DNA from 3 places in the Streptomyces sp. PTL18 genome. Region 3 is predicted to be linked to each of the others. Evidence: riboswitches for the same ligand, from Rfam matches in the RefSeq annotation. Region 3 holds a riboswitch; each other region holds the start of a gene.
The links. A riboswitch is a leader RNA that binds a small molecule or an ion and turns the genes downstream of it on or off. The one in region 3 is predicted to bind cyclic di-AMP.

Region 1 (3,185 bases), on a different contig from region 3:
CCAGGAACGTACGTCCTGTACATTTTTTACAGGAGTCAGCCCGAGGAGGCGCATGCCATGAACCGACCGTCCGCCCGCCATGTCCTGCCCGAGTTCACGGAACGCACCGGCTACGGAAGCCGGACGCTCGATCCCTACGCGAAGCTCCTCGAGGAGCGGATCGTCTTCCTCGGCACGCCGGTCGACGAGATCTCGGCCAACGACGTGATGGCGCAGTTCATGCACCTCGAGTACCTGGATCCGGACCGGGACATCTCGCTGTACATCAACTCCCCCGGCGGCTCGTTCAGCGCGATGGCCGCCGTCTACGACACGATGCAGTACGTCGGCTGCGACGTGGAGACGATCTGCCTCGGGCAGGCGGCGTCGGCCGCGGCCGTGCTGCTCGCCGGGGGCACACCGGGCAAGCGGTTCGCACTGCCCGGCGCCCGCGTGGTCATCCGCCAGCCATCCCTGCCGGAGCCCGTTCAGGGGCAGGCCAGTGACCTGTTCATCCAGGCCGAAGAGCTGATGCGGGTTCGCGGCCGACTGGAGGAGATGCTCGTCCGGCACACCGGGCAGAGCCCGGAGCGGATCGCCGCCGACATCGAGCGTGACACGATCTTCGACGCGCCGGCGGCGGTGGAGTACGGCCTGATCGACCGCGTCATTCCCAGCCGCAGGGTCCCGCGCCCCACCCCCGGCACGAGGTGAGCCGCCGATGCTGCCACCGGAACTGCCCCCACTGCCCGCGCTGACCCGTGCCGAGGCGGAGTTGATCGACCGTTACCTCGACGTGGTCGACCTGCTCGGCCGCATCAACCCGGCGCACTCCGGGGACACCTACCGCGGTCTGCGCGCCGCGCAGGCACTGGTGAGCAAGGCGATGGCGTTGCGTGAGGCGCTGGAACTGATGCACCAGCGCGGGGAGAACGAGATGCACGGGCCCACCCTCGCCCGGGCCCTGCGCGTCCTCGACGGCGAACGCCGCGCGGCCCGCGTCACGGTGCCGCCGACCCGGTCTGACGGGCAGTGAGCAACCAGCCCACGACGCGCGGTTGCTCAAACGAGCCGAACGGGGTACCGCCGTCCGAGTAGATTCCTCTCCCTCCCGGGGCTGGGCAACGTCGCACAACGCGCCTGGCCCCAGGGCGGAATGATCTACTCCGGTGCAGGTCCGAGGCCTCGTCCTCTTCCTCAACCCTCTTCGAACGAAGGGCTGTCCACCCGAACGGGTGAGTGGTGAGTAATGCCACAAACCCCCGATTCCGTTGTGATTTTCCGACGCCTTTAGGTGAAGATCCCTCACTGACGACAAGCCCCCGCCACCGCGGCGGGGCGGTCCGGGCGGACGCCGAGTCCTGCCGCCGCCCGGATGACCGGTCGACAGGAGTGGATCGGCAGGAGTGGAGGACCCAGCAAGGCGGGCCGCCGGACAGATCCGTGCGGTCCTTGGGGTGAAGCCGCGTCAGCGGCCGGGCTACTTCGCCAGCCCGAATCCGACAGGTCATCCTTCACAGGCGGCTGACGAAGGGTTGCGCATGACCGCGCTCAATCGAGTCCCGTCGCTGCTGGGCCGGGCCGGAACGGCCTCCGCCCTCACCATCGCCGCCGTCGGCGGCAGCATCGCGGTCCCCGGTATCGCCCCCGACGCGTCCGCCGCGACGCCGGCGACGAGGGCACTGCAGGTCGCGGCGTCGAAGAAGGGATCCCCGTACCAGTACGGCGCCGCGGGACCGCGTCGCTTCGACTGCTCCGGGCTGACGCTGTACGCGTTCAAGAAGGCGGGCAAGACCCTGCCCCGGACGGCGGCGGCGCAGTACAACAAAACGCGGCACATCTCCGCCTCCCAGCGGCAGGCCGGGGACCTGGTGTTCTTCCACTCGGGCCGGAACGTCTACCACGTCGGCATCTACGCCGGGAAGGGCAAGATCTGGCACTCCCCGAAGACGGGGTCGGTGGTCAGGCTGGAGAAGATCTGGACGAGGAGCGTCTGGTACGGCCGCGTCCGCTGAGGCCCTGCGGCCCGGGGTGACGGGGGTTGCCTGCCGTCACCCCGCGACACGCCGCTCGACGGGGAGACGCGACAGTTCAGGCTGCGCAGCAGGCCCACCGGGCTCGATCGCTCCGGAAGCGACCCGCTGGGGCGGGCGTGAGGCAGGGGTGAGCGGATACTCGTTGACCATGGCCGACCGACCTCCCGAGCAGGCACGACGCGAGACCCCCCTGGAGCGTGCCGACCGCAACTTCACCGAGTTGCTGCAGGAGCTGCGTGTCACCCAGACAGGGGTGCAGATCCTGTTCGCGTTCCTGCTGACGCTGGCCTTCTCCCAGCGCTTCCCCACTCTGGACACGGTCCAGCGCACCACCTACGTGACGACGCTCCTGCTCGCCATGCTGGCCGCAGCCCTGTTCACGGCGCCCGCCGCGCTGCACCGGTCGCTGTTCCAGCAGAACGCCAAGCCCGCCATCGTGAGGATCTCCTCCCGTCTGGCGAAGGTCGGCATGGGGGTGCTGATGCTGGCGTTCACCGGATCGGTCCTGCTGGTGGTGGACGTGTCCCTCGGCCGGGTGGCCGGGCTCGCGGCCGGGGCGGGAACGCTGCTGGTCTGCCTGGGCCTGTGGCGCGTCCTGCCCTGGGTGGTGCGGCGCACGGTCGTCGTACCGCGGCAGGCCCCCGGCGGGCGGGACGACCGGGAGCCGACCGAGGGGTCCCGGTGACCGCCGGGCCTTCGGCAGCGGTCCGCACGGCGGCGGCCCGTCGCGATCTGCGTTCACGCCTCCCCCGGCCCCGGTGACGCGGCGACCGGCTGCATCGGCTTCGTCCACGGCAGCTCGATCGCGACCGTCTTGCCGCCCTCGCGGGTGGGTCGCACGCTCAGCTTCCCGCCGCACTCGGCGGTCAGACACCGGATGATCACCATGCCCCGCCCGTTGTCCTGCTGCACGGCCGCAGGCAGGCGCTTGGGGAAGCGCGGATGGCTGTCGGTGACCCCGATACGCAGTAATTCGTCGCGGTCGAGCGCGATGTCGACCGTGAAGGTGGGCGACTGCCCGAGGGTGTGCTGTACGGCGTTGGTGGCGAGTTCGGAGACGATCAGGCGGACGGTGTCGGCTACTTCCGCGTCGCCGGGCATCCCCCATTCGAGGAGGACGCTCGAGACGTATTTTCGGGCGGCGGAGACCGAGGCGGGATCGCTCGGCAG
Region 2 (3,185 bases), on a different contig from region 3:
AGCGGAACAGGGGCAGGTCGCTGGCCTCGGAGGCGGCGTGGGCGACGGCGAGGGAGACACCGAGGATCGCGTTGGCGCCGAGGGAGCCCTTGTTGTCGGTGGCGTCCAGGTCCATCATCGCCTGGTCGATCAGCCGCTGCTCGGTGGCGTCGTAGCCGACCAGCTCCGGGCCGATCTGCTCGATCACGGCGAGGACGGCCTTCTCGACACCCTTGCCCTGGTAGCGGTTGGGATCACCGTCGCGGAGCTCGATGGCCTCGAAGGCGCCGGTGGAGGCGCCGGACGGGACGGCGGCACGACCCGTGCTGCCGTCGTCGAGGCCGACCTCGACCTCGACCGTGGGGTTGCCTCGGGAGTCCAGGATTTCCCGGGCTACGACGACGTCGATGGACGGCACGAGCATCTCCTTCTTGGATGTGACGCTGGAAGTGCGGGGCTGTGTGCCTTGCGGCTGCGCCTTGCGACTAGAGCCTAACCGCCGCGGGGTGCCGGCCGACCGACCGACCGTCCCGTGGACAGGGTGACGGTACACATTGTTCCCTCGCGGAACAAAGGAGGGGGGAAAGGTGCGGTGAAATCCACGCGGCCGGACGGCGAAGGAGCCGGACGACGAAGGGGCCGGACGACGAAGGGGCCGGACAGCAACAAGCCCCGCTCCGGCGCGTACGGGGGAACACGCACCGGAGCGGGGAGCCGTGGGGACGGAGGTGGGCCCTCGCGTGACCCCACTGTGGGGGTCACGGCTGTCGGTGGCCCGCGGCCCGGCTACCGGGTGGCTGTCACTTCAGGTGCAGCTGCTGGCCCGGGTAGATCAGGTCGGCGTTCCGGACGATGTCCTTGTTCAGCTCGAACAGCTTCTTCCAGCCGCCCTTGACGTGGTGGCTCGCGGCGATGGCGCTGAGGGTGTCGCCCTTGACCACCTTGTACTCGCCGTCGCCCTTCTCGACCTTCCGGCCGGTCGGGGTGGTGACGGTCTTCTTCTGCGGGGCCGGGCGCTGCGCGGAGCGGTTGGCGGCCTGCTGCCCGGTCGAGCGGGTGGTGGTGTTCTTCGGGGTGGCGCTCTTCGCGCCGCTCGAGGTGGCCGCGGAGCCGTTGTACGCGGCGTTGGTCAGGCCCTTGCCGCACACCGGCCAGGCGCCCTTGCCCTGGCCCGCGAGGACCTTCTCGGCGATGGCTATCTGCTGGTCCTTGGTCGCCAGGTCGGCACGGGAGGCGTAGGCGGTGCCGCCGTACCCGGCCCAGGTCGAGTTCGTGAACTGCAGACCACCGTAGAAGCCGTTGCCGGTGTTGATGTGCCAGTTGCCACCGGACTCGCACTGGGCGACGGCGTCCCACTGGGCGGCGGTGGCCGCGGAGGCGTTCCCGGCCGCGAGGAGCGGGCCGGCGATGGCAGCGCCGGCGACACCGGCGAGCGCTACGGCACGGGTGGACTTGGACGGGCGGCGGTGCTTGCCGTTGCCGGAACACAGCATGGTTCGTTCCCCTCACCGACGCCTGCGAGGTGAGCTGTCGGGTTCGGGCCGGTTGAGTTGCCCGGCCGCGCCCCTTGCGGGACGCGGCTTCACCCCGAGCCGCTTCCGGTCAACTTCCGGACGCGGCGCCTACCTTGGGTCCCCCGCTCCTGCCTACGGCGCTTGACGCGACGACTGTTCCCGTACGGCCGCTGGCAGGATTCGGCGTTGCGACCGCAGGTGCTCGCTGTGGCGAGCGATCACGACCGTAAGCAGTCGATCGCCGGAATTTCAAAGACGATCAGGGCTTATGAGACCCATATCTCACTTTCACCAAACAGGACATTCAGCCCGAAGTAGGTCGCGAACTTCCGCCACGCAAGGGGCAGTTCAGGACGAGCCGCCTGCCGGGCCGGCGTCGAGCGCAAGGCTCTGACCGGGGAGGATGAGGTTCGGGTCGCCGCCGACCGTCTGCTTGTTCGCCTCGTACAGCGCCGCCCATCCGCCGCTGAGGTCAAGGGAGTCGGCGATGGACGACAGATTGTCCCCGGGGCGGACGGTGTACGAGCCGTCGACGGCGTGGCGCGCGTCAGTGGTGCCGCGCGAGGTGTGCCGGCCGGACGCGTCTTCGGTGCGGCCGTCCGCGGCGCCCTCGTCGGCACTGCCCCCGCGATGACGGCCGGCACCCGCGGCCTCGGTCGAACTCCCCTCGGACGCGGCATCGTTCTGTGCGGACTTGTCCGACTCGTCGCGCTTCGTCGTGGCCGTCGGCGCGCTGCCGGACCCTTGCGCACCCTTGGCGGCGCCGTCGACCGACGTCCCGGACGAGGGCGAGGGCGACGAGGACGAAGGAGAGGAAGAGGAGGCAGAAGGTGACGGATCGGTCGGCGCAGAAGATCCGGACGAGTCGGACAGGCCGGAGTCGAGACCGGAGTCGAGACCGGAGTCCAGACCCGAGTCGGAGCCGGAGGACGGTCCGCTGCCGGACGACGCGTCCCCGGCGACGCCCGTGTCGACGTCGGCGGAGCCGGAGTCCTTGCCCAGGCCGTTCAGCAGGCCGCAGGTGCCCCAGGCCCCGACACCCCGGGCAGCGAGGACCTTCTCGGCGACGGCGATCTGCTGCGAGCGACTCGCCTGGTCCGGACTCGGCGCATAGTCGAGACCGCCGTACTTGTCCCATTCGTCCTGCGTCAACTGCAGCCCGCCGTATCGACCGTTGCCGCTGTCCGCGCTCCATGAGCCGCCGCTGACGCACTGAGCGACCTGGTCCCAGGTGGTACCGGTGGCCGCGCTCGCACCGGTGGCGCCGAGCAGCGGGATCGCGATCGCTGATCCGGTCACCCCTGCCGCGACGAGGAGAGCCGGAGCCTGACGGGGGCGACGGTGACGACCGTTCCCGGAGAGCATGCGGTTGCCTTTCACACGACAGCATCGACCGACGCGGCGGCCGGCCGTGGCAGTGCGGACCGCCGCGTTGCTGCGTGAACGTATCGGCAGGAGATCACTTGTCACAAGTCAATGCAGCGCAGATCACGTGAAGATCACAGAGGTGAGGCACTGTCACCTTCCTGTGACCATCGGCGTGTTGCCGTGTCATATCGGGGCGTCGACGGGAGATTCGGGATCTTTCTCCGCAACCGGTGTGAACGTCACGGGCAGCGTGCGCAGGCCCCGCATGATGAGCCCACCGCGCCACCGCAGGTCGGAGGGGTCGACCGCGAGCCGCAGGTCCGG
Region 3 (3,185 bases):
GGGGCCGCAGGCCCTCGCCGGGAGCCGCCGGCCTTGTCGACCACGTGGCGACCCGGGAAGTCGAGGTGCCGGTCCTTGAGAGGGGAGAGCCGGGCGACGTCCCCGCGCCTGATGCATCCCCGCCGCGTGCGCGCAACCGGCGTGCTTACGCCGGGCGTCGGGGGCCGGATGCCGACCGGTCCCTCAGGAGCGGTCCGGACACCGGCCGTGGGTCGGCCGGTTCGCGTCGGGTGGCCGGACGTCCGCCGGTTCACGGTGAGTCGTGGGGGTGTTCCATCCGTATTCTCTGATCATGGCCGCACCCCTCGCGTATTCACTCATCGCCACCGACCTGGACGGGACGCTGCTGCGCGGTGACGACACGCTCTCCGACCGGTCGAGGGCCGCCCTGGCGCGGGCCGCCGCGGCCGGCGCGCAGCACCTGGTGGTGACGGGCCGACCGGCGCCCAGGGTGCGGCCGCTGCTCGACGACCTGGGCGGCAGGGGGCTCGCGGTGTGCGGACAGGGCGCGCAGGTGTACGACGCCGGAGCGGACCGGTTGCTGTTCTCCGTCACCCTCAACCGGGAGTTGGCCGAGACCGCGCTCGGCAAGATCGAGGCCGAGGTGGGGCAGGTGTACGCGGCCGTCGACCAGGACGGCGTGGACGGGCTCACGCTCATCGAGCCCGGCTACCGGATGCCGCATCCCACGCTGCCCGCGGTGCGGGTCCAGCGGCGCGACGATCTGTGGTGCGCGCCCATCAGCAAGGTGCTGCTGCGCCATCACGCCCTCACCGACGACGAGTTGGCGACGGTGGCGCGCAGCGCGGTCGGTTCCCTGGCGACGGTCACCATGTCCGGGCCCGGCACCGTCGAACTCCAGCCGTGCGGCGTCACCAAGGCGACGGGGCTCGCGCTCGCCGCCGAGTATCTGGGTCTGGGACCGTCGGAGACCGTCGCGTTCGGTGACATGCCGAACGACATCCCGATGTTCGACTGGGCCGCATACGGCGTCGCCATGGCCAACGCCCATCCCGAACTCAAGGCGGTCGCCGACGAGATCACGAAGTCGAACGAGGACGACGGCATCGCCGTCGTCCTCGAACGGCTCTTCAGGGACCGCCGGACCTCGGTCTGAGCCCGGGTCAGCGCGATGGGCGGCTCAGTACGCGCTGTGGACGTTGTCGATGGAGCCGTACCGGTGGGCGGCGTAGTTGCACGCGGCCGTGATGTTCGCCACCGGGTCGTAGATGTTCCAGGAGGTGCCCGGCACGTGGTAGGCGCGGAAGGTCGGGTCGATGACCTGGAGGAGACCCTTGGAGGGGATGCCCATCCGGGCGTTGGAGTCCCACAGGTTGATGGCGAACTGGTTGCCCGCCGACTCGCGCATCACGTTGCGGTAGATGCCGTAGTAGGAGCCGGGGATCCCGTGCTGCCGCATGACCACCAGCGACTGGCGGATCCAGCCGTCGAGGTTGGTGGAGCGCGTGGTCAGGGTGTTCGCGGTGACGGTCTTGGTCGCCGCGGACGTGGGGGTCGCGGCGGAAGCGCTGGTCGCACCCATGAGCGGGAGGGCGAGAACGGCGGCACCCGTCCCCGCGGCAGCGAGGGCACGGGTGAGGCGCGCGGCCTTGGGGCGGCGGTCCGGACGGCGTGCGGGCAGGGCGAAAACGGGCATGTCGTAGTCCTCTCCGGCGCCTGCGAGGTGAGCTGTCGGGTTCGGGCGGGGAGGTGCCCGGCCGTGTCCTCGATGCCGAGGAATCGGCTTCACCCCAAGCCGTTCCGGCGCTGTGTCCGGTGCGGCGACTTACCTGGGTCCCCCGCTCCTGCCGTTGTGGGTCGAAGGGCTCGCGAGCGGCGGCAGGATTCGGCGGCCCGCTCGGATCGATTGGGAAGGTATGCGAGAGCACATGTCGGAAACAAGCCTGGAAGTCGCACTCCAATACAAATGACCTTGAAATGCTGGAATAAGCGATGTGATCCAGTTTGTTGAACATGGTTCAACTTGGCATAAGCGAATCGGAAGTTGAGATTCCACATGTGTCACCCCGCCCTGTGCGGGCGTGAGCTAATTCACTCGCGCATTGCTTGGATCGCCATCCGTGATTCAGGGCGTCGGAGCGGCAATTCGGGCAAGAGGGGTGGTGTTCGTCTACGGGTAGCGGTATTTATAGGTGCGAATCAGTACAATTCGGGCATTCTGAGTTCCGCGGTGCTGTTCCGGCAGGGGAAGGGTGACCGACGTCACTTGTCGTGGCCCAAGGGGTCCGTATCCGCGCACCCCCGGGCTCCGGGCGTCCCGGGTGAGCCGGATGAGCCGGATGAGCCGGATGAGCCGGGCGGCCGGGTGTGCGCCCGGCCGGGTGACGGTGCCGGGCGGGACCGGTGGGGCACGCGAGGCGCCTGGCCCTCCGGGGGACGTCGAAGGGGTTGCTTTCGGTCATGTCACCCCAAACCTGCTCGTATCGCTTGATCAGGAGCATGTCGCTCGTGATCCGATACGGCCGGGCCTGGAACAGCGGGCACTCGTGGTGATCGAAACCTGACCGGATACGCTGACTTGAGTGATGGCGGCGACAGATCGACAAACTCAGTGAGCCGAGTCGACGGACGACGTCATCGCCCAAGTGACCGACCCCTAAACCGACCGTGTGATCGTCAGCAGACGTCAGCAGACAGGAGACGCCACGTGACCGTCGTCGGGCCGTTCGGGCTGAGCGTGCGGGACCAGGCTCTGGAAGCCGATGTCCAGGCCGGATTGGCCGCTGTCGAGGAAGGGCTGCTCGACGCCACGAAGAGCGAGGTGCCCTTCATCACGCAGGCGGCGCAGCACCTGGTGCGTGCGGGCGGGAAGCGGTTCCGGCCGCTGCTCGTGATGCTCGCGGCGCAGTTCGGCGACCCGTACGCGCCGGGGGTCGTCCCCTCGGCCGTGGTCGTGGAGCTCACCCACCTCGCCACGCTCTACCACGACGACGTGATGGACGAGGCCGACGTGCGGCGCGGGGTGGCCAGCGCCAACAGCCGCTGGGGCAACTCGGTGGCGGTCCTCACCGGCGACTTCCTGTTCGCCCGCGCGTCCCACATCCTGGCCGACCTCGGCCCCGAGGCCGTCCGCATCCAGGCGGAGGCGTTCGAGCGGCTCGTCACCGGCCAGATCCTGGAGACGGCGGGCCCCCGGGACGGCCGCGACCCGGTGGAGCACTACC

Region 1: it holds a riboswitch for cyclic di-AMP, as region 3 does, so the genes downstream of both, AC5WS8_RS27080 (C40 family peptidase) here and AC5WS8_RS15585 (transglycosylase SLT domain-containing protein) in region 3, are expected to answer to the same signal.
Region 2: it holds a riboswitch for cyclic di-AMP, as region 3 does, so the genes downstream of both, AC5WS8_RS22905 (transglycosylase family protein) here and AC5WS8_RS15585 (transglycosylase SLT domain-containing protein) in region 3, are expected to answer to the same signal.

What each region holds. Positions count from the first base shown of each region.
Region 1 is NZ_JCAJZO010000017.1:50,134-53,318, forward strand. Features, by position in the region: gene AC5WS8_RS27070 (ATP-dependent Clp protease proteolytic subunit) at 58-693, shown strand; gene AC5WS8_RS27075 (hypothetical protein) at 701-1,015, shown strand; cyclic di-AMP (ydaO/yuaA leader) riboswitch at 1,335-1,517, shown strand; gene AC5WS8_RS27080 (C40 family peptidase) at 1,521-1,994, shown strand; gene AC5WS8_RS27085 (DUF6328 family protein) at 2,164-2,700, shown strand; gene AC5WS8_RS27090 (ATP-binding protein) at 2,754-3,185, opposite strand, start outside.
Region 2 is NZ_JCAJZO010000012.1:93,086-96,270, forward strand. Features, by position in the region: gene eno (phosphopyruvate hydratase) at 1-403, opposite strand, end outside; gene AC5WS8_RS22905 (transglycosylase family protein) at 780-1,472, opposite strand; cyclic di-AMP (ydaO/yuaA leader) riboswitch at 1,477-1,643, opposite strand; gene AC5WS8_RS22910 (transglycosylase family protein) at 1,842-2,858, opposite strand; gene AC5WS8_RS22915 (cytochrome P450 family protein) at 3,045-3,185, opposite strand, start outside.
Region 3 is NZ_JCAJZO010000007.1:73,913-77,097, forward strand. Features, by position in the region: gene AC5WS8_RS15580 (HAD family hydrolase) at 293-1,117, shown strand; gene AC5WS8_RS15585 (transglycosylase SLT domain-containing protein) at 1,142-1,657, opposite strand; cyclic di-AMP (ydaO/yuaA leader) riboswitch at 1,667-1,852, opposite strand; gene AC5WS8_RS15590 (polyprenyl synthetase family protein) at 2,669-3,185, shown strand, end outside.